Regions from separate parts of the Sphingomonas sp. GW821-FHT02B09 genome, predicted to be linked through region 1. Evidence: predicted binding sites of a transcription regulator. Region 1 holds the regulator's gene; each other region holds the start of a gene.
The links. The regulator LexA, encoded in region 1, represses DNA repair genes until DNA is damaged. The targets are predictions, from matches to a motif close to GTTCCNCNCTTGTTCT.
Positions count from the first base shown of each region.

Region 2: AC07U4_RS18715 (ImuA family protein) is a predicted target of LexA. The motif match lies at 5,621-5,636, and genes of this name have one in related genera.
Region 3: AC07U4_RS03175 (ATP-dependent helicase) is a predicted target of LexA. The motif match lies at 5,935-5,950, and genes of this name have one in related genera.
Region 4: AC07U4_RS02345 (DNA recombination protein RmuC) is a predicted target of LexA. The motif match lies at 5,134-5,149, and genes of this name have one in related genera.

Region 1 is NZ_JBWKVV010000001.1:980,941-988,244, forward strand. Features, by position in the region: gene AC07U4_RS04510 (anthranilate synthase component II) at 1-552, shown strand, start outside; gene trpD (anthranilate phosphoribosyltransferase) at 549-1,544, shown strand; gene trpC (indole-3-glycerol phosphate synthase TrpC) at 1,541-2,317, shown strand; gene moaC (cyclic pyranopterin monophosphate synthase MoaC) at 2,314-2,781, shown strand; gene AC07U4_RS04530 (molybdopterin molybdotransferase MoeA) at 2,786-3,967, shown strand; gene lexA (transcriptional repressor LexA) at 4,026-4,709, shown strand; gene AC07U4_RS04540 (ComEC/Rec2 family competence protein) at 4,911-7,019, opposite strand; gene gltX (glutamate--tRNA ligase) at 7,112-7,304, shown strand, end outside.
Region 2 is NZ_JBWKVV010000005.1:123,268-130,571, forward strand. Features, by position in the region: gene AC07U4_RS18680 (DUF262 domain-containing protein) at 1-533, opposite strand, end outside; gene AC07U4_RS18685 (caspase family protein) at 1,456-2,955, shown strand; gene AC07U4_RS18690 (hypothetical protein) at 2,999-3,841, opposite strand; gene AC07U4_RS18695 (SOS response-associated peptidase) at 3,884-4,510, opposite strand; gene AC07U4_RS18700 (HU family DNA-binding protein) at 4,557-4,826, opposite strand; gene AC07U4_RS18705 (hypothetical protein) at 4,868-5,044, shown strand; gene AC07U4_RS18710 (hypothetical protein) at 5,041-5,487, opposite strand; gene AC07U4_RS18715 (ImuA family protein) at 5,657-6,418, shown strand; gene AC07U4_RS18720 (Y-family DNA polymerase) at 6,582-7,304, shown strand, end outside.
Region 3 is NZ_JBWKVV010000001.1:706,306-713,609, reverse strand. Features, by position in the region: gene AC07U4_RS03205 (aminotransferase class V-fold PLP-dependent enzyme) at 1-724, shown strand, start outside; gene AC07U4_RS03200 (cysteine desulfurase family protein) at 721-1,809, shown strand; gene AC07U4_RS03195 (2Fe-2S iron-sulfur cluster-binding protein) at 1,806-2,111, shown strand; gene AC07U4_RS03190 (hypothetical protein) at 2,227-2,562, shown strand; gene AC07U4_RS03185 (hypothetical protein) at 2,662-3,000, shown strand; gene AC07U4_RS03180 (glycine zipper 2TM domain-containing protein) at 3,020-3,559, opposite strand; gene AC07U4_RS03175 (ATP-dependent helicase) at 3,643-5,931, opposite strand; gene AC07U4_RS03170 (UrcA family protein) at 6,144-6,482, shown strand; gene AC07U4_RS03165 (MFS transporter) at 6,730-7,304, shown strand, end outside.
Region 4 is NZ_JBWKVV010000001.1:521,959-529,262, forward strand. Features, by position in the region: gene AC07U4_RS02315 (NAD(P)H-hydrate dehydratase) at 1-644, shown strand, start outside; gene AC07U4_RS02320 (class I SAM-dependent RNA methyltransferase) at 641-1,828, shown strand; gene truA (tRNA pseudouridine(38-40) synthase TruA) at 2,153-2,890, opposite strand; gene fmt (methionyl-tRNA formyltransferase) at 2,887-3,798, opposite strand; gene recR (recombination mediator RecR) at 3,853-4,446, shown strand; gene def (peptide deformylase) at 4,519-5,037, shown strand; gene AC07U4_RS02345 (DNA recombination protein RmuC) at 5,196-6,647, shown strand; gene AC07U4_RS02350 (hypothetical protein) at 6,659-6,889, shown strand; gene AC07U4_RS02355 (TrmH family RNA methyltransferase) at 7,074-7,304, opposite strand, start outside.

The sequences.
Region 1 (7,304 bases):
ACCTGGAACCTCGTCCATTATCTCATGGAGCTTGGCAGCGAGGTGGAGGTGGTGCGCAACGATGCCATTTCGGCGGGACAGGCGCTGTCGTCGGGCGCGGAGGCGTTCCTGATCTCGCCCGGCCCGTGTACGCCGACCGAGGCGGGGGTGAGCCTCGATCTCGTCGCCGCCGCTGCCGATGCCGGCCGGCCGTTGCTTGGCGTCTGCCTCGGCCATCAGGCGATCGGCCAGCATTTCGGCGGTCGTGTCGAGCGCGGCGGGCTGATGCACGGCAAGACCTCGCCCGTCGCCCACGACGGTACCGGCCTGTTCGAGGGCCTGCCCTCGCCGTTCACCGCGACGCGCTATCACAGCCTGATCGTCAACGACGTCCCCGCACCGCTGGTGGTGAATGCGCGCGCCGACGACGGCAACGTTATGGGCTTCCGCCACGCGACGCTGCCGATCCACGGCGTCCAGTTCCATCCCGAAAGCATCGCCACCGAACACGGCCATGCGATGCTCGCCAATTTCCTGCGTATCGCCGGCATCGCGGTCAAGGCGCCGGCGTGACGATCCTGACGCTGCTGCCCGATCCGGCGACGCCGCTGTCGCGCGAGAGCGCGGCGCAGGCCTTCGCCGACATCCTCGATGCGCGCGTGTCGGAAGAGGCGATCGCGGCCTTCCTCATCGCATTGTCCGACCGCGGCGAGACGAGCATCGAGATCGCCGAGGCCGCGCGCGCCCTTCGCGCCCGCCTCATCCCGATCGCCGCCCCCGCCGGCGCGATCGACGTCTGCGGCACCGGCGGCGACGGCCATCACACGCTCAACGTCTCGACCGCGGTGGCGCTGGTCGTCGCCGCCTGCGGCGTGCCCGTCGCCAAGCACGGCAACCGCGCCGCCTCGTCCAAGGCGGGCGCCGCCGACACGCTCGAGGCGATCGGCCTCGACATGGAGGTCGCCGGCGCCACCGCCGAGGGCAGCCTCGCCGATCTCGGCATCGCCTTCCTCTTCGCGGCCAATCATCATCCCGCGATGGCGCGGATCACCCCGATCCGCCGCCGCATCGGCAAGCGCACCATCTTCAACCTGATGGGGCCGCTCGCCAATCCGGCGCATGTCACGCATCAGCTGATCGGCATCGCCCGCCCCGATTACGCCGGCCTCTATGCCGAGGCGCTCGACCAGCTCGGCACCGCCCGCGCCGCGGTGATCTCGGGCGAGGAGGGGCTCGACGAACTCTCCACCGCCGGCCCGAGCATCGCGGTCAACGTCGGCAGTGCGACGCTGCCGCGCACGATCGTGCCAGAGGATGCCGGCCTGCCGCGCCATCCGCTCGCCGCGATCCGCGGCGGCGACCCTGCCTATAATGCCGCCGCGCTGCGTCGCCTGCTTGCCGGCGAGGCGGGCGCCTATCGCGACGCGGTGCTGCTCAACGCCGCCGCCGCGCTGGTCGTCGCCGGCCACAGTCCCCATCTCACCGCCGGCGCGCACGCCGCCGCGGCCGCGCTCGACGACGGCCGCGCGGGCGCGCTGCTCGACCGCTGGATCGCCTACCGATGACCATTCTCTCCCGCATCATCGAAACCAAACGCGCCGAGGTCGCCGCACGCAAGGCGACGACCAGCCTCGCCGATCTCGACGCACGCATCGCCGCGGTGACCAAACCGCGTGGCTTCCGCGCCGCGCTCGACGCCAGGCCGGGCCATGCACTGATCGCCGAGATCAAGAAGGCGAGCCCGTCCAAGGGCCTGATCCGCGCCGATTTCGATCCCCCCGCCCATGCCCGCGCCTATCAGGCGGGCGGCGCCGCCTGCCTGTCGGTGCTCACCGACGAGCAATGGTTTCAGGGCTCCGACGACTATCTCATCGCCGCGCGCGCCGCCTGCGACCTGCCGGTGATCCGCAAGGATTTCATGGTCGATCCGTGGCAGGCGACCGAAAGCCGCTCGATCGGCGCCGACGCGATCCTCATCATCGTCGCCGCGCTCGACGACAACCAGATGGCGGAGATCGAGGCATCGGCGCGCGACTGCGGCATGGACGTACTGGTCGAGGTGCACGACGCGCACGAACTCGACCGCGCACTGAAACTCAAATCGCGACTGATCGGGGTCAACAACCGCGACCTGCGCGACTTCACCGTCGATTTCGCCCGCACCTACGAACTGGTCGACAAGGCCCCCGCCGGCTGCACCTTCGTCGCGGAGAGCGGGCTCGAGACGCGCGCCGATCTCGACGCGATGGCCGCACACGGCGTGCACTGCTTCCTGATCGGCGAGGCGCTGATGCGCGCCGACGACGTCGAGGCCGCGACCCGCGCGATGATCGGATGAGCGGCCTCACCCATCTCGACGCCGATGGCGCCGCGCATATGGTCGACGTCGGCGACAAGGCGGCGACCAGCCGCCGCGCCGTCGCCACCGGCCATATCGCGGTCGCCGCGGATGCGCTCGCCGCGATCCGCGACGGTGCGGCGAAGAAGGGCGACGTGCTCGCCGTCGCCCGCGTTGCCGGCATCATGGCGGCGAAGAAGACCGCCGAGCTGATCCCGCTCTGCCACCCCCTCCCCCTCACGCGTGTCACGCTCGACCTCGTGCTCGACGAGGCGGGCATCACCGCCACCGCGCTCGCCGCGACCGACGGCAAGACCGGTGTCGAGATGGAGGCGCTCACCGCCGTGTCGGTCGCGCTGCTGACCATCTACGACATGGCCAAGGCGATGGACCGCGGCATGACGATCACCGGCATCCGCCTGCTCGAAAAGGCCGGCGGCAAGTCCGGCGACTGGCGCGCCTGACGCGATGGCCTTGCTGCCGATCGCCGAGGCGCAAGCCCGCCTGTTCGCCTCGGCGGCCCCAATCGCCGTCGAAGAGGTGCCGCTCGCTCAGGCGCACGGACGCTGGGCCGCCGCCGACGTCGCCGCCCACCGGACGCAGCCGGCGACCGATCTGTCGGCGATGGACGGCTATGCCATCCGCTTCGCCGACCTCCCCGGTCCCTGGACGCTGATCGGCGAAAGCGCCGCCGGCCGCCCCTTCGCCGGCGCGGTCGGCCCAGGCGAAACGGTTCGGATCTTCACCGGCGCGGCGATGCCCGCGGGCGCCGACACGGTGATGATCCAGGAGGAAGTCGCCGCCGACGGCACGGCAATCCGGCTGACCGGCGAAGGTCCGCCGACGCACGGCCGCAACACCCGCCGCCGCGGCCTCGATTTCACCACCGGTGGCCGGCTGATCGCGCAGGGCGAGCGGCTGACCGCCGCGCGGATCGCGGTCGCGGCGACCGGCGGCGTGGCGACGATCGCCGTCCACCGCCGCGTGCGGGTCGCGATCTGCGCGACCGGCGACGAACTGGTCGAGCCCGGCCGCGGCGCCTCGCCCGACGCGCTCCCCGAATCGAACCGCGCGATGCTGGCGGCGCTGCTCGCCGACCTGCCGATCGAGTTGATCGACCTCGGCATTCTCCCCGACGATCTCGGCGCGTTGCGGGACGCCTTCGCCGGTGTCGAAGCCGATTTGCTCGTCACCACCGGCGGCGCTTCGGTCGGCGACCACGATCTCGTCCGTCCGGCGCTCGAGGCCGCCGGCGGCAGCATCGATTTTTGGCGGATCGCGCTGCGCCCCGGCAAGCCGATGATGGCGGGCCGGCTCGGCGACACGATCCTGCTCGGCCTGCCCGGTAATCCGGTGTCCGCATTCGTCACCGCGTTGCTGTTCGTCAAACCGCTGGTCGCGCGCCTCGCCGGCGCCGCCGACCCGCTACCGCGCACGACGATGACCATCCTCGGCGAGGACCTGCCCGCGAACGGCCCGCGCACCGACTATCTGCGCGCCGAGCTGCGCGACGGTCGCGCCTTTGCCTCGACCATCCAGGACAGTTCGATGCTCCTCACGCTCGCCCGCTCGCACTGCCTGATCGTGCGGCCGGTGGACGCGCCTGCCGCCAGTGCGGGCGACTCGGCAGAAATCCTCGTCATCGCTTGACGCGCGCTATCCTGTTCCCTAGAAGTTCCGCGTCTGTTCCGACGGGGAAGGTCCGCTCATGCTCACGCGCAAGCAACACGAGCTCGTTTGCTTCATCAACGACCGGCTGGAAGAAACCGGCATCTCGCCCTCGTTCGAGGAGATGAAGGAAGCGCTCGACCTGAAATCCAAATCGGGCGTGCATCGCCTGATCAGCGCGCTCGAGGAACGGCATTTCATCCGCCGTCTGCCCAACCGTGCCCGTGCGCTCGAAGTGCTGCGCATGCCGGAACGGTCGGAACGCAAGCCCGCGCCGGCCGCCCCGGCCGTGCCCCCTGCCAAGACCGGCAACGTCCGCCCCGCGGCGACGCCGGCCAACGACGTCATCGAAATCCCGCTGCACGGCCGCATCGCCGCCGGCGTGCCGATCGAGGCGTTCGAGGGAAGCTCGATGCTCGCGGTGCCGGCCGCTTTGCTCGGTTCGGGCGAACATTATGCGCTGGAAGTATCGGGCGATTCGATGGTCGAGGCGGGCATTCTCGACGGCGACTATGCGCTGATCCGCCGGACCGAAGTCGCCCGCGACGGCGAGATCGTCGTCGCGCTGATCGACGACAGCGAGGCGACGCTCAAATATTTCCGTCGCGAGGGCGCGATGGTCCGGCTCGATCCGGCCAATCGCGCCTATGAACCGCAACGCTACGTGCCCTCGCACGTCCGCGTGCAAGGCAAATTGTCGGGCATCCTGCGCCGCTACGATTGAGCCGCCGGCGGGATCGCATATGGGCCTCCATGTACGCCCAACGCTTTCCACCCTCTCTCGGTCACCCCGGACGTGTTCGAGACCTCTGCGAACGTCATCCCAGTGCTCCTGCGAAAGCAGGAGCCCAGGAGTCCGGAACGCCATACGCCGTTGTTCTGCTTGGCTCTGGACTCCTGCGTCCGCAGGAGCACTGGCGGACTTTCACGGGGCACCCCATCGACGCTTTCTATGGTGCTCGCCCGTCACCGCCGGCATGACCCGCACGGCAGCGAACCACGGATGCGCATCCGCGTCGCGCCGCACCGTCCGCACCTCGCCACCCGCGAAGGTCACCGCGACCCCGCCGGTCCGCCGCAGCATCGGCGCGTCCAGCCGGAGCCAGCGCGGCCGGCACGCCCGCGGCAGATGGCGTTCGCTCACCACCACATCCGCACGCGCACAGGCCGTCGCGAGATCGTCGCGGTTCACCGGATACAGGCTCCGCGTCGCCAGCACCCGCCAGCGCCGCCCGCCCGCATCCACATCGACCGCACAGGCATCGCGCGTGCAGCGCGCCGCCGCCTGCTCCCCCAATAGCATCCCCGCGTCGGCGCCGCCGTTTTCGGCGAGCATGTCCCGCGTATAGTCCCCGGCCCGATCACGCAGCAGCGCCAGCCCGCCGCCGACACGCACCGCCATATGCCGCCCGTCGCCCGTCACCAGCAGGTCGGGCGCGGGCGTCAGCCACGTCCAGCCCGCACCGATGACGAGCGGTACCACGCCGAGCCGCCGCCACCGCGTCCGCCACAAAGCCAGCCACAATCCCCCCGCCACCAAGAGCGCAAACGCCGCCGCCGGCATCGACGGCAGCGCAAGCGACGATCCCGGCGCAGCGGCGACCGCATGCGCGAGGACCAGCAACAGGCGTAAGGCGACATCGGTCGCCCACCAGACCGGCCCGCCGCAGCCCAAGGCGTCGAGCAGCAGGGCGAGGGCCTCCAGCGGCATCACCACGAAGGTGGTGAGCGGGATGGCGACGATGTTCGCCGCCGCGCCGTAGAGCCCCGCTTTGTGGAAGTGATAGACTGCGATCGGCATCAGCGCCGCCTCGACGACCAGCCCGGTGAGCAGCAGCGACACCAGCGATCGCAGCACGCGAGCCATTCGCCCCTCCTCGCGCGGCGCGAACCATGATTCGACACGCGGATGCTCGTGCAGCGCGACGATCGCCGCGATCGCCGCGAAGGACAGTTGGAAGCTCGCGCCGGTCACCGCCTCCGGCCAGACGAGCAGCACCGTCATCGCGCCCGCGGCGACCAGCCGCAACGTCACCGCCTCGCGCCCGAGCACCAGTGCCCCCAGCACCAGCAGCGATGCGACGCAGGACCGGATCGTCGGCACCTGACTGCCGGTGAGCCAGGTATAGCCGATCGCCGCCAGCGCTCCTGCCGCCGCCGCGACCAGCGGCAACCGGACGCGGATCGCCAGCCACGGCCACAAGGCGAGCAGCCGCATGACCAGCAGCATCGTCGCACCGACGGCTGCGGTGATGTGCAACCCGCTGACCGACAAGAGATGCGCGAGGCCGGCACGGCGCATCGCTTCCGAATCGTCCGGGGTGATCGCACCCTCGTCACCGGTGGCAAGCGCGGCCGCGATCCCGCCGCGGCTGCCGTCCAGCCGGGCGGTGATATGATCGGTCAGCCGCGTCCGCAGGCCACCCCCCGCCGGGGCGGGCCGGATCACCGTCACCGGCGCGAAACCACGCCCGGTCGCGCCGATACCCGCGAACCACGCCACCCGTGCGAAATCATAGGCGCCGGGCACCGCGGCGTCGGGCGGCGGCATCAGTCGCGCCCGCAGCCGGACGACCGCACCCGCCCCCAGGTCCGCCGGTACGTCCGCCGCGGCGAGATTGACCCGCAGCCGCGTCGGCAGGCCCTGGCCGGCGTCGGCGCGGATCGTCAGCCGCATCAGTCCGCGCGCGATCAACGGCTCGGCCCGCTCGACGCTGCCGCGTACCACCGCGACGACCGGGCGTGCGAGCACCGGTTCGGCGACCCGCTCCGCCCGCCACCAGATCAGCGCCAACCCGGCGGCGACGGCCACGGCACCGAGCGCGACGACCCGCGCAGCCCGGTCGCCGCGTGCCAACCCGATGGCGGCGAATGCCACGGCGGCGCACAGCAGCAGCGTCGTCGTCCACGTCCGCGGATCGGGCAGCACGAACCACGCCGCGATCCCGCCACCGAATGCCACCGGCAGCCACAGCACCAACTGATCGCGTTCCGCCTCCAGCCATTCTTCGATACCGACGCGCAACCGTTCCATGGCGCGGGGCATTTGAAGGCGCAGAAGCCGCGTGCTAGGGCCCGCGGCGGCCGCTCCGGCCGTCACGTCTCGAACCTTGGGAGCAAGCGCGGTTGAGCGCCACGAACGATAATCCTGCGACGATCGTCACGCGCTTCGCGCCGTCGCCGACCGGCTATCTGCATCTCGGCGGTGCGCGCACCGCGCTGTTCAACTGGCTCTACGCGCGCCATCATGGCGGCACGTTCCTGCTGCGCATCGAGGACACCGATCGCGCCCGCTCCACCCAGCCGGCGATCGACGCGA
Region 2 (7,304 bases), on a different contig from region 1:
TGATCGTTGCGTGACCAGGTGTCCTCGTATGCCCGAACGATCCGAGGGTAGAGCCGATTGACCTCGCGGCCTCGGGCACGTTCAAAGCGGAACGTCTTGGAAAGGTCGTTGAGGAAGTCGGCGGCATCTTCACGCAACGCTACGACACCGGGATCGTCCGCATCGGCAAGTGCTTCGACGAGAGCACTAAGCTTCATGTGAAAGATGATGTTGAGGATCACTACGGTGCATAGACGCTGCTGCCCATCGATGATCGTCACGACTCGGCGCGGAAGCTCGCGATCAAGTGGAGGCGGGGCCGCAACTAACTCATTCCCTTCCACGGTAATGATTGAGCCGAGAAAGCGCACGGAGGAACTATCCTGAACGAGGCGCTCTAACCCAAGGGTGGCGTCCTCAAGCAGGCGACCAACGTGGCCGCTATCCCAAGCATACCCGCGTTGATAGGATGGGATGAAACAGCCCTGTCCATCTATCGTCAGAAAATCGTATACGTTCTGGCTCTCGGCGCTGAAGATTTGCGATATGTTCATCGGCACTGCTGCACCCGTCCCTCCTGGCAAACTAACGTGTGGTGCTAACCCTGATATTTCCGTTGAGCCAGTGGTCGTTATCCCACGCGCATCAGCTGAGGGGGGTAGGCGGCGACTAAATCCGTCACCTCGTCCCAAGGCGCAGTGAGCCAGCGCTCTTAATCGTCGTCATGAAGGGGTCACGACACGAAAGTAAGTTTTGCATACGCTAGGAGCGAACAGAACGTGTCCGTAAACCCGTCCCGTGCCGATCTTGTCCGGCAAGCCGTCAAAACCGGGCGTTGCCGGACACTCTGAAGCTGACCGGCATACCAGCGTTTGACGGCCACGGCAGGAACCGTCCAAGTCCTGCCGTTAAGTAAATCGTCTCGGCGTCTCGAAACTGGCCATCTGCGGTGCAAAAATATTCCCGCTTTCCGATGTACGACGGGCTGTTTTGAGAAAACTCTATCAGGAACAGATTTCGAGAAATTAGCTCCCCTGGGCGCATTGAGAGAACGATCCTGCCCGGCTTTCTCGCTGCGCCTTCGTTTGTGGGACAGTCGCCAGCAGTGAGCTGCAACGCGCCGACACCGCCGTGCGAGCGCACATAAGACAGAGCTTCAACCCTCAATGGAGCTTCTGCGGTGCCGTTTGGTAGGGTGCCGTCTGGTCTTCCTTTGTTAGGACTCCAGGCGGACCAAGGGGCCAATCCGAGCTAAATTTTTGATGTTCCTTTTTGGTGCAAATCGGACCGGCCAGAGTAGCAACGCAGAGGGTATACCCAAAAGGCACCACAGGCCGCGAGAACACGAGAGGGGTAGCTTGCGACATCAGCAGAGGGGCGGCAGACCCTATTGATGAAGCCAACCGATCAGAGCGTCGAACAATGACCGAGGGACTTCAGCTTCTGCAGCCTATGAGGTGAATCTTGAGTAGAACGATGGCAGCCCTCGTGATTGGAAACGCGGCGTATCCTGACGGGAACGACTTGCGAAACCCGACGAACGATGCTGAGGATTTCGCGCATAAACTCGGCGGCTATGGGTTCAAGGTAATCCTTACCACTAATGCCACAAACAAGGAGATGGCGAGCGCCCTTAAAAGCTTTCAGGCTGCACTAGAAACGCATGACGTAGGTCTGTTTTTCTTCGCGGGTCACGGCATGCAGATCGAAGGCACAAACTATCTGCTAGCAATTGACACCGATATGGATACAGAACTTGATGCGCGGCATAGCTCTTTATCTCTCGATAAGGTTGTTGACGTAATGGCCGCTTCTAAGTCATCGACAAGGATCGTCGTACTAGATGCGTGCAGGAACAATCCATGGGAACGACGGTGGCATCGAGCGCAAGGGGTCAGGGGGCTTGCCTCTGTATATGCGCCTAAGGGAACGATTATAGGATTTGCTACGTCTCCGGGTGAGTACGCCCTAGATGGTACTGGCCGAAACGGGGTCTATACTGCTTCAATCCTGCAGCATATTGATACCCCGGATTGTACAATAGAAATGATGTTCAAGCGCGTCCGCAACTCGGTCGCGGCTGCGAGCGCTGGAAAGCAAACCTCGTGGGAGCATACGTCATTGTCAGGCGAGTTCTATTTTAACCTTAGCCTCGGAAATGCCATAGAGGAATACGACGCTAAGTCTGTAGCTGACCAACTTTATCCGGTTGATCCTACCTTGCCAATCGATGCGATAATCAATGCTCTGAAAAGCTATAGCTGGTCCACTCAGAATCCGGCGCTATCTGGCTTGTCATCTACAATGGCCAACAAATCGACGGAGGATAGCCTCTTTGTTCTTGGGCGAAACATATACCAAGCGTCGTGTGGCAGCTCAAACACCGCATCTGGATTTATTAGCTCCTTCATGTCCAAAACTGTTGGCTACCATCCCGAAAAGCGGAAAGCCTTGTTGGACGGCATGCTGTTTGAGGTCTTCTTTGACTCCACCGGCCAGGTCAGGCGTACCCCAAAGGACGATGAGCTAGATAGGCTATTTGACCTTCAAAAGCACGAGGCGTTGAAAAGCAGCTTCGACTTCATAGCGAAGGTACTAACGCTCGCGGGGGCGGATTTATATGTGCTCCCAGGCAAAGAACACGAACTTGCGGTTGACGTCTCGGTATCCAAAAACAACGAGAAGTTTTACGTTGAAGCCGTATATGTCGAGGGGGCTAATGTACTCGGCATCGATGGCAGCGGATGGGACTTTGGCAGCGGCGAGATAATGTACAATCCAATCGACGCGGAGCGCTTAAACACCGCATTCTCGCGGCAGCTGATTGTTCCGCCTCGACTGTTAAAAATAACGTACACCCTCCCAGAGGCCTCAAAATCAGACGAGCTTCGGATACCGGTAGGATGGACAGTGCGTAAGGGCGCAATCGCTGCCGGAGGAACTGCTCGAAAGATCGTCAATGGTAAGATCGTTTAGGGTGGCACTGCCGATTAGACCACCGAGACATACTTGACACTATTTATCGTTCTCGTCGGGGCCGAGCATCACGTTTGATTGCAAGACGCGCTATTTCGTCCTCGACGGGGTACAGCTCATTTAAGCGCTTTGCCAATTCGTCGCCGTGTAGTTTCGAGGGCGGCGACGGTAAGGGAACATCCTTGAAGCCTGTTTGCTGGCGATGGGGAACGATACGACGTTCCAATTCGCCGGAAGGATCAGTAGCAACCGGGTGATCAGCGGTCCGTGCCGGCTTTGCAGGGCGTGCGTCGTGGAGCCACTTACGCGGCGCGAAGTTAAGGATACCGTTGCGCAGCGCCATATCATCCCTGCCTCGCAACTTGGTGATATCAATAAGGATAGCCGAAGGCCCGTCCATATGCGACATCCTCTCAATAAAAGCCTTTTGTGATGTTGATGCCGAAATGTATAGCTTAAGTTTTCGCGAGCCCTTTTTACAGACCACCATCACCGGACCATCAAGGGGGACTACCTCCTCTATGTCGACGGTGATTGGAGGTTGCTCGACGTTGCGCCTGGGCAATAGTAGCAATGATGATGGTCCTAGAACATCAATGACAAAGCGTGCGAGTGCGCCGACCTTAGCTTTCTGACACGATGCGACTGCTCCTGCCGCATGAGCAAAGTGATGCGCGAGTAACGCGCCCTTCTTAGCAACTAGCGAGGAGCCGCAATCACAACGAAGGTCGGGCTGGACACCACTAGCGGCATCAGAGATCGAGACGAACGAGCCATCTGGACTTTGTCCCCAAACGATCTTCGCGCCTGCCTCATATCTGCGGGCGTCGTTGTTTACTGTGTAGCCCAACGAATTTCGATGCGGGGTAGCCGGCTCGGGCATCATGAGACGAGAGCATGGCAGACCTTTTCGGTCAGCGCCAGTTAGCTAGTCGTGGACGCTCATGAGCTGCGATGGATAAGGTCCTACGAGCTCAACGACATCGTCCCAGGGAGCGGAAAGCCACCGAAGATAGTCGTGGTCATGCAAGATCACCGGCATGGCTTTCGGATGAATCGGTGAGACGACCGCATTTGGCTCTGTGGTTAAAAACCCGAAGGCATTGCCCCGTTCGGTTGGCCGCCAGATCCCGGCGAATGCAAAGATTGGACGGCTTGGGACATCGAACCAGTGCAGCGGCTTTTTGCCATCCTCACTAGGAGCTAACCCGTACTCGGAGAATGACGTAACCGGCACAAGGCACCGCCTCGCCGGCGTGGTCAGCATCGATCGCCAAAAGCTGGAGGTGAGATTGCGCACGTTGGTCACGTACTTGGTCAGCTTCACAGCTGGATCGCGCTTGCTAGGAACATGCGTCGGCACACCCCATTCCATGCGCTCAATCCGCCGATCGTCGCCGTCCTGCACGACGACGGCGCCGTAGAACGGCGTCTTCTTCCCGGTCGGAAAGATATCGCCAGTTGGGAACGTCTCATCGACCTCGTAGGGAGGGCGGATGCCGAACGTCGCCGCCACCTCGGCCTGCTTCGCCGTCAGCCTATACCGATTGCACATCCGCGCCTCCTGTGGGCGCCGGCGATCGGTCGCCGGCGCGTGATCGTCAGAGCTTGTCCTTCAGGCCCTTGGCGGCGGTGAACGACACCTTCTTCGACGCCGCAATCGTCATGGCTTCACCGGTCGCCGGGTTACGGCCCTGGCGCTCCGGCCGATCCTTGACGGCGAACTTGCCGAACCCAGGAATGGAAACTTCGTCGCCCTTTGCCGCCGCATCCGCAATCTGATCGAAAACCGCCGTGATCGCCTTCTTGGCGTCGGCTTCGTTCGATCCCGTCGACGTGGCGACGCCCTTGGCCAGCTCGCTGATGTTCATGCTATTCATGCTCCCTAGAAAAACGAGCGGGATCCTTACCCATGACGAGCGAAGACACAAAGACCGTGCTGGATGACGCCAACACCCGGGCGGTTGCGCTGATGCTCGACAAGCTCGAGGACCACGACGTCACTGTGATCTATGAGGCAGTCGGCGGGGTAGGGCCGATCGCCGACCTCGCGGCTGACGCCATGAAGAGCCGGAACATCGACCTCTAGCGCGCAGCGTGTCGCTCGCGGGTGATGCGTGGATCCTCGTACAGGTCGCGCAGCGCGCGCACCCGGAACGCATTCCACCAGCGCTGCCAGCGATGCTCGGCCGCATCGTGGATCATGTGGCAGCGTTGGCAGAGCGCGCGGAGGTTCGTCGGCGTGCTGTTGCCCGGATCATGATCGAGGTGCGCGCACGCCAAGACGACATACGTCATCCGCACGCTCGCAAGCGTGAAGCCGGCCTTCATCGAGACACGCTTGCCATGGTCCGATCGCCAGCACGACGACTCCGCATCCCACCAGCGTCCATCGCCAAGATGCGCGACGCGCCGAAGGTGCGGCCGACGGCATTGCTCGCAGCGCCGGCCAGCACGCTCGAACCGGATGGCGCCTGACAGCTGCTGCCAGTCGATCGGATAGAGCCAGCGGTTTTCGGCGCGGATCGGCATCGTATTTCTATGAGTCACGCGACGAGTCTTGGGAAGCGGAATTTCACCGTCTGTTGCCTCTTCGTATCGCCTGCGTTCCGTTTCAACACGACGAGCTGAGACGATCGGCGCTTGACCAACTGATCGCATTAACGGAACATAAAGGGAACGAGTAGAGTCTTAGAACACGATGTCCGCCGCCCTCGATTCCTTCGCGCCAAGCATAGCGCATCTCCGGACGATCGCCACGCCGGTCACGGACTATCGTGTGCTGCCGTTCGGCATTGATGAGATAGATAATCGGCTCGGGGCAGGGGGGCTACGTGCCGGGGCGTTGCACGAAGCGACCGCCCAATCCGGGGCATTGGTCGACGACGCGGCGACGACGCTGTTCCTGGCCGGAATTGCGGCCCGTGAGGCTGCGAACGCCGGCGGGCTAGTGCTTTGGGCAAGCTGCCGGCCCGATATCTACGCACCGGGGCTGGCTCAGGCGGGTCTCACGGCTGCAAGCGTCATCTACGCGCGCACACCCGACGATGCCACGCTGCTCGCCGTGATCGAGGACGCTGCGCGCGACGGCACGCCGTCGGCGATCGTCGCGGACGCGAGTAAGGTATCTATGGTTGCCACGCGCCGCCTGCAGCTGGTCGCGGCTGAAGCCGATATGCCCATCTTGCTGATGCGCCGTCGACGCAAACGCGACGAGGATCCATTCGCCGAGCCATCTGCCGCGTGGACGCGCTGGCGGATCGGCTCCGCGCCTTCGGCGCGGTTGGATGTCGCGGGTGTAGGGAGAGCGCGGTGGTCGATCGAACTCGCGCGACAGCGCGGAGGTGAGGGCTTTTCCCTGATATTGGAGGCCAGCGATGAGACGGGTTGTCTCGCTGTTCCTACCGAACTTGGCCATCGAACGGCTGAGACGGTTGGAACGGCCCGCTTCGCGGCCGCCTGAGCGCCCGCCCCTCCAGTTACCGGTTGACGACGATCCCGGCGCCTGCTCGGTGCCGCGGGGCGGCGGTTGGCGTCCTGGTGCCCGTTGGGCGCGGACCAGTGCGCAATCGCGTGAAGAGGTGGAGGCACAAATTGCGTCGCTGCCTGTCCATGCACAGCCACCCATGCGCGAGCTCGGCCGACGGTCGGAGGCGGCGAGCCACCCCTACAAGGCGGCTGCGCTCACTATGCGAAGCGCGCCGACCGCAGCGACACCCGTCGATCACGCCCCGCTTGCACTGATCGGTAAGATCGGTCGTCGCGAGGAGGTGATCGCCGCCTGCACGGGCGCGCAGGCGTTGGGGATCCATGCCGGCATGGCCGCGACCCATGCTCGCGCGCTTGTGTCGGATCTCGATTTCCGTCCGGCCGAACCCGAAGCAGACGCGGCGCTGCTCGATCGCCTTGCACTACTAGCGGTCCGGCGCTGGTCGCCGGTCGCCGCGGTGACGCCGATGGATGGCCTTTGGATAGACCTCGCCGGCTGCGATCATCTCCACGGCGGAGAGGAGCGCTTCTGTCGCCGTCTCCTGGCCTTCTGCAGGCGGGCAGGCTTCACCGCTCGCGTGGCTGTCGCTGACACGCCAGGCGCCGCACATGCCCTAGCGCGGTTCGGGAAAGGCGAGCTGACGCGCGTTGATCCACACGGCACGGTCGAGGCAATAGGCCCGTTGCCGATCGCGGCGCTGCGCCTGTCGGCGACCGCGCTGTCGGCCGCGCGCAAATTCGGGTTCGAGCGTGTCGCGGACCTGCTGCCGGTCGCGCGCGGTCCGCTGGCACGTAGACTTGGTTTGCCGGCGATAACGCGTCTCGATCAGGCGCTAGGCGGTATCGCCGAGCCTATTACG
Region 3 (7,304 bases), 270 kb from region 1:
GATCGTCGATCTGGCGGCGCTTGCGACGCTGCTCGCGGCGGGGCCGGCGCTGGTCTGCGTGCAATGGGCGAACAGCGAGACGGGGGTGCGGCAGCCGCTGGCACCGATCGCGGCGCTGGTGCGCGACGCCGGCAGCCGATTGCTGGTCGATGCCGCGCAGATGCCGGCGTCCGTCGAGCTGGCCGAGGTTGCGGATATGGTGGCGCTGTCGGCGCACAAGCGCGGCGGCCCGCCGGGGATCGGGGCGCTGCTGGTGCGCGATCTCGCGCTGCTGCATCCCAGCGGCGGGCAGGAGCGCGGCTATCGACCGGGGACGGAGAATCTGCCCGGCGCGCTCGGCTATGCCGCGGCGCTCGGCGAGGCGGAGCCGGATCATGGCGTGCTGCGCGCGCGGCTCGACGATGCGATCCTGCGGTCGGGGGGCGAGATCGTCGCCGCCGACAGCCCGCGCCATCCGGCGATCGGATCGTATCGTCTGCGCGGGGTCGCGGCGGCGGCGCAGCTCATCCTGCTCGACAGCGCCGGCTTCGCGGTCTCGGCGGGCAGCGCCTGTTCGAGCGGCAGCATGAAGCCGAGCCATGTGCTCGGTGCGATGGGCTGGGACGCGGCCGCCGGGCGCGAGGTGATCCGGGTGAGCTTCGGCCGCACCACAAGCGAGGCGGACGTCGACGCCTTCGTCGCGGCGTGGCGGCAGATGGCGAAGACGACGCGGCGCGCGGCATGATCTATCTCGATTATCAGGCGACGACGCCGCTCGCACCCGAAGCCTTGGCGGCGATGCTGCCATGGCTCGAATCGCAACATGCCAATCCGCATTCGCCGCATCGGCCGGGCCGCGCCGCCCGGGCGACGGTCGAGGTCGCGCGCGATGCGGTGGCGGCGCTCGCGCCGGCGGGGGGCGCGCTCAGCTTCACCAGCGGCGCGACCGAGGCGCTCAACTGGGCGATCAAGGGGACCGGCGGCGCGATCGTCACGCTGGCGACCGAACATGCCGCGGTGCTCGACACCGTCGCGGCGGAGGCGGCCCGTGGACGGCAGGTGACGGTGCTGCCGGTCGGCGACGACGGGCTGGTCGACCTCGATCGGGCCGCGGCGGCGATCGGGCCGGGGGTGGGACTGGTCGCGGCGATGCTGGTCAATAACGAGATCGGCGTGATCCAACCGATCGCGGCGCTCGCCGAACTGGCGCATGCGGCCGGCGCGCTGATGCTGTGCGATGCGGTGCAGGGCTATGGGCGTATGCCGGTGCCGGTGGGATGCGATCTGATCGCGGTGTCGGCGCACAAGCTGCATGGGCCGAAGGGGATCGGAGGCTTGTGGATTCGCGACGGCGTGACGCTGGCGCCGCTGATCCACGGCGGCGGACAGGAGGCGGCGGGACGCTCGGGAACGCTATCGCCGGCGCTGTGCGCGGGTTTCGGTGCCGCGGCGCAGCTGATGACGGAGCGGGCTGCGGCCGATGCGGCGCATGTCGATCGGCTCTGGGCGATCGCGACCGCGGCGCTGGCGGGATGGGATGTCAACGGGTCGGTGACGCGGCGGTATCGCGGTAATCTCAACGTGCGACGCGACGGGCTCGACGTGGCACGGCTGATGAGCGACTGTCGCGATCTCGCCCTTTCGGCGGGATCGGCGTGTGCGAGCGGCTCGAGCCGGTCGAGCCACGTGCTGCGCGCGCTCGGCCTGACCGAGGCGCAGGCGCGGTCGAGTATCAGGCTCGGTTTCGGGCGCTATACCGGCGAGGACGCGCTGCGGGACGGACTGGCGGCCATCGTCGCGGCAGCGGCGCGGCAGGGGGGGATGGCATGATTCGCGTGGTGTTCGTCGATCCGGATGGCCGCAGCCGACAGGCGGAAGGCGCCGAGGGCGCCCGATTGCTCGATCTCGCGCAGGCGGATGGCCATCCGCTCGAAGGGACGTGCAACGGCGACATGGCCTGCGCGACCTGCCACGTCGTCATCGCCGCGGAGGATTTCGCCCGCATGCCGGCGGCGCGCGAGGAGGAGGAGGACCTGCTCGATCTGGTCCCCGCCGCGTCGCGGACGAGTCGCCTCGCCTGCCAGGTGCGGCTGACCGCGGCGCTCGACGGGCTGACGGTGCGCCTGCCCTGACGGGGTGGCGGGGCAGCGATCCTGACATTTTCACAACCGCGGGTTCAGATCGCATGCATGGCGCCCACGCCATGGTGCGGACATGCCCGATGTCGGGCGTGTGAGGAGTAACCCCATGAAGCTCATTGCTTTGTTCAGCGCCGCGGCGCTCGCTGCCGGCACCTTGATGACCGCCGCGCCCGCCGAGGCGCAGCGCTACGGCTACGATCGCGGCTATGACCGCGGGTACGATCACCGCGGCTACGACCGGCGCGACGACCGCCGCTGGCGTGATGGTCCGCGATTCCACGGGCGCGGTTACGATCGTGGTCGCGGTTATGGCTATGGCCGGGGTTATGGCGGCGGTTACGGGCGGGGCTATGGCCGCGGTTATGGTCGCGGCCGCGTCGTCTGCCGTGTGCATCGCGGCTATTACGGACCGCAGCGGCGCTGTTTCACCGTCTATCGCTAAGGCGGACGGCGGCCGGCGGGGCGATCCGCCGGCCGTGAAACATCGTTAACGGCAAAGCGTTCTTGCTGCGACGCAACACGAACGTTTATGGTGCCGCCGATGACCCAGACCGAAGCCGCGACTGCCGCACCGACGGGACCGGTGCCGACGATGTTCGAAGCGATCGTGCGCCTGCTGACCGTGACCGCCACCTACAACAAGGGGACGGTGACGATCGCGCCGCATATTCTCTACACGCGCCATGGCGAGATCTACGTCGACGCGGTGACGGTGGAGCGCGACGGCAAGCCGCCGCGCGAGGAGAAGGTCGGCACGTTCAAGATGGACGGACTCGGCGAGCCGACGCTGACCGACAAGGCGTTCGCACCGAGCAGCCTGTTCGAGCCCGAAGCCGAGAAATATGCCGGCGTGACGCTGATGGCGGTCGAACGGGCCTGACCGTTCGACCGCCGCTCGCTCAGCGGCAGCGCACCTGCGCCTGATTCTGGTCGATCGCCTTGCCGGCGAGCGCGCCGACCGCTCCGCCAAGCAACGTGCCGACGATCCGGCTGTGGCCGCCGTCGATGACGTTGCCGAGGATGCCGCCCGCCGCACCGCCGGCGATGAGGCCGGTCGTGCCGTCGCTGCGCTTGCAATAATAGCGGCCGTCATTGCCCGCATAGACGCGGTCGTTGGGGCTCAGCACGCGCTCCTGCGCGCCCGGACGATAATAGCGGGCGGGATCGTAGCCGTTTTCGTACCGGTCGTCGTCGCGATCGTCGTAACGCTGGTCGTCATAGCCGCCCGGCACCGGCGCCTGGCGATAGCCGCCCGGGCCCGGCGTGCCGCGCAGCGCGCGATAGCGGTCGAATTCGGAACGGTAGCGCGCCATCTCGGCATCGAACCGCTGTTGCGCGGCGGCGAAGCGGGCATCGTCGGCGGCGGACTGGGCGATCGCCGGGGCGGTCGCGGCGAGGCTCGCGCAGACCGCGGCGGACAGCAGAAGGGACCTGAACATCGGGATGATCCTCTAAGGGACCCGTGGAGTCGGGTCCGCAACGAGCATAATCCGATCCGACCTTGGCGGTTCCTGAACGACCCTCACCCGATCGTGACGAAACTGTCCATCACGCGCTTGCGCCCCGCCGCCTCGAAGTCGATCTCGAGCTTGTTGCCTTCGATCTCGGCGATCGCGCCATAGCCGAACTTCTGGTGGAAGACGCGCAGGCCGACCGACAGGTCGCTGCGTCCCTTGTTGCCGATGCTGACCGCGCTCGACCGGCTTTCGACGACTCGCGTCGGGGCGGTCGAAAAGCCCGAGCCGCTGCCCGCCGCGCGCTGCCAGCCGGGACCGCGCCCGGTGCCGCGACCGACGTCGGCGAAGGGGTCGGCGCGTTCGCTCCAGTTCGCGCGCCACAGGCTCTCGCCGCCCGACATCGTCGTCTCGGCGTCGGTATGTTCGGGCGGCAGTTCGCCGACGAAGCGGCTGGGAATGCTCGACGTCCACTGGCCATAGATGCGGCGGTTGGCGGCGTGGAGGATCGTCGCGCGCCGCCGCGCGCGGGTGATCGCCACATAGGCGAGGCGGCGTTCCTCCTCGAGGCTCTTGGTGCCGCCCTCGTCGAGCGAGCGCTGCGACGGGAACAGCCCCTCCTCCCAGCCGACGAGGAAGACGGTGTCATATTCGAGGCCCTTGGCGGCGTGGATCGTCATGATCGTCACCTGCGGGTCCTGGACGCCGCCCTCCTTGTCCATGACGAGGCTGACGTGTTCGAGGAAGGCGCCGAGCGATTCATATTCCTCCATCGCGCGGACGAGTTCGGAGAGGTTCTCGAGACGGCCGGCGGCGTCGACCGATTTTTCGGCCTGCCACATCGCGGTATAGCCGCTCTCGTCGAGCAACTGGCGGGCGAGCTCGGCATGCGGCAGGTCGCGCGCCATGTCGCGCCAGCGGGCGATGTCGCCGACGAGGTTGCCGAGCGCGCGGCGCGCCTGCGGAGTGAGTTCGTCGGTGTCGAGGATGCGCGCCGCGGCGATGGTCAGCGGTATGCCCTCGATCCGCGCGAGTTGGTGGATCTTGGCGAGCGCCTTGTCGCCGAGCCCGCGCTTGGGGACGTTGACGATCCGTTCGAAGGCGAGGTCGTCGGACGGCTGGTTGACGATGCGCAGATAGGCGAGCGCGTCGCGAATCTCGGCGCGTTCGTAGAAGCGGAAGCCGCCGATGATGCGATAGGGCATGCCGATCGCGATGAAACGGTCCTCGAACTCGCGCGTCTGGTGCTGCGCGCGGACGAGGATGGCCACCTCGTCGAGGCTCTTGCCGCTGCGCTGCGCCGCCTCGATCTCCTCGCCGACGCGGCGCGCCTCCTCGGGGCCGTCCCAGACGCCGAGCACGCGCACCTTCTCGCCCGCGTCGAGCTCGGTCCACAAGGTCTTGCCGAGCCGGCCGCCGTTGTTGGCGATGACGCCCGAGGCGGCGCCGAGGATATGCGGGGTCGAGCGGTAATTCTGTTCGAGCCGGATCACCTTCGCGCCCGGAAAATCCTTCTCGAACTTGAGGATGTTCTCGACCTGCGCGCCGCGCCACGAATAGATCGACTGGTCGTCGTCGCCGACGCAGGCGATGTTCTTGCGCGCCTGCGCCAGCAGCCGCAGCCAGAGATACTGAACGACGTTGGTGTCCTGATATTCGTCGACCATGATGTACTTGAACCGCTCCTGGTACATTTTCAGCACCTCGGGATAGGTCTTGAGCACAGTCAGCATGTGGAGCAGCAAATCGCCAAAATCACAGGCGTTGAGCGCGCGCAGCCGCTCCTGATATTGCGCGTAGAGTTCGCCGCCGCGGCCGTTGGCATAGCGCTCGCTTTCGCCGGCATCGATGTCGGCGGGCACCAGCCCCTTGTTCTTCCAGTCGTCGATCAGCCCCGCGAGACTGCGCGCGGGGAAGCGCTTCTCGTCGAGATCGGCGGCCAGGATGAGCTGTTTCAGCAGACGGAGCTGGTCGTCGGTGTCGAGAATGCTGAAATTGCTCTGCAACCCGACCAGCTCGGCGTGGCGGCGCAGCATCTTGGCGCCGATCGCGTGGAACGTGCCGAGCCACGGCATGCCCTCGACCGCGTCGCCGACGAGCCGGCCGACGCGCTCGCGCATCTCGCGCGCCGCCTTGTTGGTGAAGGTGACGCTGAGGATCTCCGACGGCCACGCCTTGCGCGTCCACAGCAGATGCGCGAGCCGGGCGGTGAGCGCGGCGGTCTTGCCGGTGCCGGCGCCGGCGAGCATCAGCACCGGGCCTTCGGTGGTTAGGACCGCGTCGCGCTGCGGCGGGTTGAGCCCCTTGAGATAGGGCGGGTCCTGCAAGGCGTTGGCGGGGGCGCTAAGATCGGTCACCGGCGAACAGGTAGGGAACGGCGCGCGAGCGGGCAAGTCCGATCGGCCACCGGTCGTCATCAAGGCGACACCGGTATGTAACGCATGCGTAACGACCGACTGCTAGGGCGACCCCGCCGGCGGAATGGTCGGCTTCGTCCAGCCGGCGCCCGGGAGGCGCGCGGGGATCGAGCCGGCCCGCTGCGGCGAGTCCGATTTGCAGGAGTGTCATCATGAAGACGTCGCATCACGCCGCCATCGCGGCGGTCGCCTTGTCGTGCCTGTTCGCCGCGGTTCCGGGCGCCGCCATCGCCGCGGAGCGCGAGCCGGTGCAGGTCAAGGTGTCGGCCAAGGGGCTCGACCTGCACAGTGAATCGGGCCGGCGGTCGCTGCAAGGCCGCATCGTCCGCGCGGCGCGCGCGGCATGCATCCCCAATGGTGCGACGCTGGAGATGCGACTCGACGCGCTGCGCTGCGTCAGGGAGATTCGCGACGACGGCACGCGCCAGCTCGCGGCACGGGCGGGCGACGTGCGACTCGCCGGTCTGCACGACGCCGATCGTTCGGAATAAGGATTTCGCTCGGCGGCGCCGCGCTTGCCGGCGCGTTGCGACAAGCGGTCAAGTCCATGAAAAATCGGGGCAGCCGCAAAGCGACCGCCCCGTAGTTCAGGGAGGGTCGGCCGACAGGGGAGGCGACCGACACGTCGCTACCCACAGGGGGAGAGGAGCAGCGACGTTCTCTCTCTAGGCGTGGATTGTTGCGAACGGATTTCACAACTGTTGCCCGCGACGATTTTTTCGCGATTAGAGTGACGGCATGAGTTCGCCGTCCGCCACGCCGCCCGCGCCCGCCTCCGCCCGACGCATCCTGACCGCCAGCCTGGTCGGCACCGCGGTCGAATTCTACGATTTCTACATCTACGCCACCGCCGCCGCTCTGGTGTTCGGCGAATTGTTCTTCCCCGCCGAGAGCAAGACCGCGCAGCAGATGCTGAGCTTCGCCAGCTTCGGCCTCGCGTTCATCGCGCGGCCGGTGGGCGCGATCGTGTTCGGTCATTTCGGCGACCGCGTCGGGCGCAAGTCGACGCTCGTCGCCAGCCTGATGCTGATGGGCGGGTCGACCGTCGCGATCGCCTTCCTGCCGACCTACGATCAGGTCGGCTGGGTCGCGCCGCTGCTGCTGTGCCTGCTGCGGCTTGGGCAGGGGTTCGGGCTCGGCGGCGAATGGGGCGGGGCGGCGCTGCTCGCGGTCGAGAACGCACCGCCGCACCGCCGCAACACCTGGGGGATGTTCCCGCCGCTGGGTGCGCCGGTCGGCTTCCTGATGGCGAACGGACTGTTCCTCATCCTCGGGCTGGCGCTCGACGAGGCGCAGTTCCGGGCGTGGGGCTG
Region 4 (7,304 bases), 460 kb from region 1:
TTGCCGCGCTGCGCAGCGGTGCGGGCTATGTCGCTCTCTACGGCGGCAGCGGGCAGGGTGGTCCCGATGCGATCGTCCACCGCCCCTACGGCCGCGACGCGCTGGCGGACGACCGCATCGGCGCGATCCTGATCGGTCCCGGTCTCGGCCGTGACGACGAGGCACGCGCGCGGCTCGCCGCGCTGGTCGCCGCCGACACGCACCGGCTCGTCATCGACGGCGACGCGCTTCACTTGCTCGACCCCGACGCGTTGCACGATCGTCGCAATCCGGTCGTCCTCACCCCCCACGCCGGCGAGTTCCGCGCGCTGTTCGGCACCCCCGACGGCGCGCTGATCGATCAGGCGCGCAGCGCCGCGGCCCGCGCCGCCGCCATCGTCGTGCTCAAAGGCCCCACGACGATCGTCGCCGACGCCACCTGCGCGCGCGTCCACCCCGCCGGCAATCCATGGCTCTCGACCGCCGGCACCGGCGACGTCCTCGCCGGCACGATCGCCGCGCAGCTCGCGCAACCCCACGCCGATCCGCTCGCCGCCGCCGATGCCGGCGTCTGGCTCCACGCCCGCGCCGCGCGGATCGCAGGGCAAAGCTTCATCGCCGACGACTTGGCAAATGCGCTCACCCCCGCCAGAGCCGGCGCATGACCTCCACCGATACGATCCTGCGTGTCGCGGCGCGCGGCGACGGCGTCACCGCCGATGGCCGCCACGCCGCCTTCGCCGCGCCCGGCGACCTGCTGAACGACGACGGCACGCTGACCCACGGCCCGCACCATCAGGCGCCGCCCTGCCGCCACTTCCCCGACTGCGGCGGCTGCCAGCTCCAGCATCTCGACGACGACGCTTATGCCGCCTTCGTCACCGACCGCGTCGCCAGCGCGCTCGACGGGCAGGAACTGACCGCCACGCTGCGCCCGCCGCTGGTCTCGCCGCCCAACACCCGCCGCCGCGCGACGCTGCATGCGGAGGGGAAGGGCGGCCGCGTCACGCTCGGCTTCACCGCCGAGAAGAGCCATGCGATCGTCGACATGCGCGAATGCCATATCCTCGCGCCCGCCTTGTTCGCGGTCGTCGCCCCGTTGCGCACCCTGCTCCAGAAGCTCGGCTTCAAGCGGCGCGGCGACGTCCACCTGACCCTGTCCGACCAGGGGCCGGACGTTATGGTCACCAACCTCACCGCCGACGGCCTCGCCGCCGCCGAGGCGATCACCAGCTTCTGCGAACGCCACGCCATCGCGCGCTTCACGCTTGACAGCGGCATCGGCGCCGAGACCCGCTGGGAGCCGCAACCGGTGACGATCACGCTCGGCGGCCATCCGGTGCCGCTGCCCCCCGCCGCATTCCTGCAGGCGACGCAGGAGGGCGAGGACGCGCTCGTCGCCGCGATGCGCGAGGCGACCAAGGGCGCCGCGACGATCGCCGACCTGTTCGCCGGCCTCGGCACCTTCACGCTCGCATTGCCGGCACGCGTCTACGCGGCGGAGGGCGCGCGCGACGCGCTCTTCTCGCTCAAGGCGGCGGCGGGCAGGGGCCAGCTTCCCGTCTTCACCGAGCACCGTGATCTCTACCGCCGCCCGCTGACGGTGGCCGAGCTCGACCGGTTCGACGCGATCGTCATCGATCCGCCGCGCGCCGGCGCCCGCGAGCAGGTCGAGGCGCTCGCCGCCTGTCAGGCGAAGGTGATCGGCTACGTCTCGTGCAACCCGTCGAGCTTCGCCCGCGATGCGAAATTGCTCATCGACGGCGGCTGGCGGATCGACTGGGTCCAGCCCGTCGGCCAGTTCCGCTGGTCCACCCACGTCGAACTCACGGCCCGCTTCGTGCGGTGATTTCACGCGAAGACGCGAAGACGCAAAGAGGTTCCGCCAAGGGGCGACCGAAGCGACCGGAAGACAATGCGCCGCATGGGGAACGCGCCCCAGCTATCCCGATCGCAACACCTTCGCGTCTTCGCGTCTTCGCGCGAAACCATCATCGGCCTGAAAAGAAGAATGGTTCACGCGGAGGCGCGGAGGCGCGGAGATGTTGCGCCCGCGGCCAGATCAACGATCGTCGCCAGCTCCCGCTCGCGGCAGCCACAAACGCCAACGTCTCCCGATCGCGCAACTTGCGCCAAGGGCGGGATCTCCGCGCCTCCGCGCCTCCGCGTGAACTCAATATACCGCTGACACGAAGAATAGCCCGTCCGGCGGCGCGTTGAGCCCCAGACGCGCCCGGTCCCGCGCCTCCAAAGCAACCCGCACGTCGTCCACCGACCAGCGCCCCATACCGACCAGCGCCAGACACCCGACCATCGAGCGCACCTGATGGTGAAGGAACGACCGCGCCGCCGCGCGTATCGAGATCCGTTCACCCGCCCGCGTCACCGACAGCCGATCGAGCGTCCGCACCGGGCTGTCTGCCTGACAATGCGCCGAGCGGAATGTGGTGAAGTCGTGCCGCCCGACCAGCACCGCCGCGGCCGCCGCCATCGCGTCGGCATCGAGCAGCTGCGGCACCTGCCACGCCAGCCCCGCCTCCCAGGTCAGCGGGCTGCGCCGGTTGACGATGCGATAGTCATACGCCCGCCCCAGACACGAAAACCGCGCATGCCAGTCGTCCGCCACCACGACGCAATCGAGCACCGCCACCGGCGCCGGCCGCACCCGCGCATTGAGCGCCTCCATCAACCGGAACGGCGCGAAATCCTTGGCGATGTCGACATGCGCGCGCATCCCCAGCCCGTGCACCCCGGCATCGGTCCGCCCCGCCGCATGCACTGCGGTCCGCTCGCCGGTCACCGCGAACACCGCCTCCTCAAGTGCTTGCTGCACGCTCGGTCCGTGCTTCTGCCGCTGCCAGCCCATGAACGGCCGGCCGTCATATTCCACCGTCAGCGCGAACCGCGTCAAAGCTGCATACCCGATCGCACCGGAAAGCCGCGCAGCAACTCGGCGGTGCTGGTCACGCCGCGCCCGGCGCGCTGCACCAGCGTCGGCCGGATCGCGCCGTCGCCGCAGGCGATCGTCAGCGCATCGTCCACCGTCGTCCCCTCGCCGCCAGGGAAGCTGAACGGCAGCACGTCCGCGGCGAGCACCTTGACCCGCTCGCCCGCGATCTCGAACCACGCCCCCGGCGCCGGGTGCATCGCGCGCACCAGCCGCTCGACCTCGACCGCGCTGCGCGTGAAGTCGATCCGCGCCTCCGCCTTGTCGATCTTGCTGGCATAAGTGACGCCCGCCTCGGGCTGCGCCACCGGCGGATGCGCGTCCAGATCGCCGAGCACCGCGACCATCAGCCGCGCGCCCAATGCCGCCAGCTCGGCGGTCAGCTCGCCCGCGGTCTTGCGATCGACCGCCACGCGCCCTTCCAGCCGCACCGGCCCGGTATCGAGCCCCGCCTCCATCTGCATGATGCCGACCCCGGTCTCGGCATCGCCGGCGAGGATCGCGCGCTGCACCGGCGCCGCCCCGCGCCAGCGCGGCAGCAGCGAGCCATGCACGTTGAGACACCCCAACCGCGGCGCCGCCAGCACCGGCTTCGGCAGGATCAGCCCGTACGCCGCCACCACCGCGACATCCGCGTCCAGCGCCGCGAACGCCGCCTGCTCCTCCGCGCCCTTCAGGCTGACCGGATGCCGCACCGCAATCCCGAGCGCCTCGGCGCGCTGGTGCACCGGCGAGGCGACCGTCTCGCGCCCGCGCCGCCCGCCGGGGCGTGGCGGCTGGCTATAGGCCGCGACGACGTCATGCCCGGCCGCGACCAGCGCCTCCAGCGTCGGTACGGCGAAGTCGGGGGTTCCCATGAAGATGATCCGCATGGCCTGCCTTCAACGCGCTGGCGGGCGGCGGCGCAACCCCCTATCTGTTCCGTCATGGCCTCTCCCGAAATCGAAGCCCTGACCCAGGCGCTCGCGCGCCTCCCCGGCCTTGGCCCGCGTTCGGCGCGCCGCGCGGTGCTGCATCTGCTCAAGAAGCGCGAGGCGGCGCTCGGTCCGCTGCGTGCCGCGCTCGAGGCGGTCGACGAACGGCTCGAGACCTGTGCCACCTGCGGCAACGTCGACACCGCCAACCCCTGCGCGATCTGCGCCGACTCGCGCCGCGACCAGCGCTCGCTCTGCGTGGTGGAGGAAGTGGCGGACCTGTGGGCGCTCGAGCGCTCGCGGCTGTTCCCCGGTCGCTTCCACGTCCTCGGCGGCCGGCTGTCGGCGCTCGAAGGCATCCGCCCGGAGGATCTCGCGATCGACGCGCTGGTCACGCGCATCGAGGCGGGCGGCATCGACGAGGTCGTCCTCGCGATGAACGCGACGCTGGAGGGCCAGACCACCGCGCATTACCTCGCCGACCGCATCGAACGCTTCCCGGTACGCGTGACCCAGCTCGCGCACGGCCTGCCGGTCGGCGGCGAACTGGATTATCTCGACGAAGGCACGCTCGCGCAGGCGCTGCGCGCGCGGCGTCCGGTCTGAATTCCTCCCCGTGCCGGGGGACGATTACGCTCGAACTTGACGCCAAACCCCTCGCCACCTAGCTGACCGGGCATGGCAGTCCTCCCCATCGTCGAAGTCCCCGATCCGCGCCTGCGCCTGATCTCCAAGCCCGTCGAGCAGGTCACCGACGAGACGCGCGCCTTCGTCCGGGACATGATCGACACGATGTATGACGCCAACGGCATCGGCCTCGCCGCAATTCAGGTCGGTATCGACAGCCGCATCCTCGTCATCGACCTGCAGGACGAGAAGGACGAGGAAGACAAGCCGATCAAGGCGCCCCACGCCTATATCAACCCCGAAATCCTCTCGGTCAGCGAAGAGACGAGCAGCTACAACGAAGGCTGCCTGTCGATCCCCGAACAATATGCCGACGTCGCCCGCCCGGCGAGCTGCCGCGTCCGCTGGCTCGACGAACAGGGCGAGCGCCACGAGGAAGAGCTCACCGGCCTGCTCTCGACCTGCATGCAGCATGAGGTCGATCATCTCAACGGCGTGCTCTTCATCGACCATATCAGCCGCCTGAAGCGCGACATGGTCATGAAGAAGCTGGCGAAGATGCGCCGCTAAGGCATTTGCCAAGTCCCCCTCCCTGAAGGAAGGGGCCGCGCCTTGGTAGCCTCTCGCATCCCGTCTGCCGTATTTAGGGACTGTCCTCCCCCCGACGTTCGATCTATGTTCCTCGCCACGACAAGACTGCCGGCGCGGTTTGCCGGCCGCCAAAGGGAATGAACGTGGACCTGACGATCGTCATCATCGCCATCCTCGCGCTGGCCGCTGGCCTGCTCGTCGGCGCGCTGCTCGCCAACCGCAAGGCCGGCAGCCTCGCGGCCGATCTCGCCGTGGCGCAGAGCAAGGCCGCCGACGCCGAATTGGTCGCCCGCGCCCGCGACGCCGTCGAGCGCGAGCGCAACGAGGCGATGCGCGACCTCGCCGCGCTGCGCGCCCAGTCGGAGGACCGCGCGGCTACCCTCGACGCGCTGCGCGACGAACTCGCGACGATCCGCGCCGATCGCGACGCCGCCCGCACCGCGCTCGCCAGCACCGGCGCGCAGGTCGAGGCGTTCGAAGCGCGCCTGCTCGACATGCGCGACGCCAAGGAGCAGATGGCGGCGCAGTTCAACGACCTCGCCAACAAGGCGCTGACCGACGCGCAGAAGGCGTTCCTCGACCGCGCCGAAGCGCGCTTCCGCCAGTCGGAGGAACTCGCCGGCACCAACCTCAAATCCTTGCTCCAGCCGGTCAACGACCGCCTTGCCCGTTACGAGGAGGGCGTCGCCAAGGTCGAGGCCGAGCGGCGCGACGCCTTCGGCGATCTCAAGGGCCAGATCGAACAGATGCGGCTCGGTCAGGAACGCGTCTCGGGTGAGGCGGCCAAATTGGTCAACGCGCTGCGCAACGCCCCCAAGGCGCGCGGTCGCTGGGGCGAGCAGCAGCTCCGCAACGTGCTCGAAACCTGCGGCCTCGCCGAACATACCGATTTCGCGATGGAGGTCAGCGTCGCCGACGGGGAAGGGGGCCGCCTGCGCCCCGATGCGATCGTCCGCGTCCCCGGCGGCAAGTCGCTGATCATCGACGCCAAGGTCTCGCTCAACGCCTATCAGGACGCTTTCGGCGCGGTCGACGAGAGCGAGCGCCATATCGGACTCACCGCGCATGCCGCCTCGATGCGCGCGCATATCAACGGCCTGTCGGCAAAGGCCTATTGGTCGCAGTTCGACGATACGCCCGAATATGTCGTGATGTTCGTTCCCGGCGAGCATTTCCTGTCCGCCGCGCTGGAGCATGATGCCGGTCTGTGGGACTATGCGTTCGACAAAAGGGTGCTGCTCGCCACGCCGACCAACCTGATCGCGATCGCGCGCACGGTGGCGGCGGTCTGGCGGCAGGAGAAACTTGCGACCGAAGCCCGTGCCATCGGCGCGCTCGGCAAGGAACTCTACGACCGGCTCGCAAAGGCCGGCGAGGATCTCCGCAAGGTCGGCGGGGGCCTCACCACCGCGGTCAACAATTACAACAATTTCGTCTCGAGCTTCGAAAGCCGCGCATTGGTGTCGGCGCGCAAGTTCCGCGATCTCAATATCGAGCCCGGTGCGCGTGAGATCGGCGTCGCGGAACCCGTCGAGGCCCTGGCGCGCTACGGCGAGGAAGCGCTGCGCCTGCCGGATGCGGCGGAATAGAGGAGCGGGCGATGAAGGGCATGCATCATGGCGACGTCATCATGGATCACGAGGGCAGGCTGTCCGGCATGGTGGCGGGCGACGTGATCGTTCGCTCTGGCTGCGATGTCCGGATCAGCGGCATGGTCGCGGGAGACGTCTATGTCGAGGCCGGCGCCCGGGCGCGGATCAGCGGCATGGTGTCCGGCCGCATTATCGACCGCGGCGGCGCGATTCGGGTCAGCGGCATGGTCGGAGGCTAGGCCGATCGGCAAGGCGTTGATGCGGCGGCCGAACCCGGCGCTGCTGTCCTACAGGGGACCGTGGTGGTACCCGAATGGCTCTTTTTGATCGTCGCAGATATCGGAATGATAGGGCTCTCGATCGTTTCGATTAAGGCGTCCAACTCGTCCATGTTCGCTGCCCGGCAAGACGCGAGGATGAGCCCTAGCCGAGCTGCGCCAGCACCTCATAGGCCATCACCGCCGTCGCCACCGCGGCATTGAGGCTGTCCGCCTTGCCCAGCATCGGGATCTTGACCAGCAGGTCGCACGCCGCGGCATAGTCGGCCGGCATCCCCTGCGCCTCGTTGCCGGTCAGCAGGAAGGTCGGTGCCGCGTAGCGCGCCGCGCGATAATCATGCTCGGTGTCGAGGCTCAGCCCGACGAGTTGCCCCGG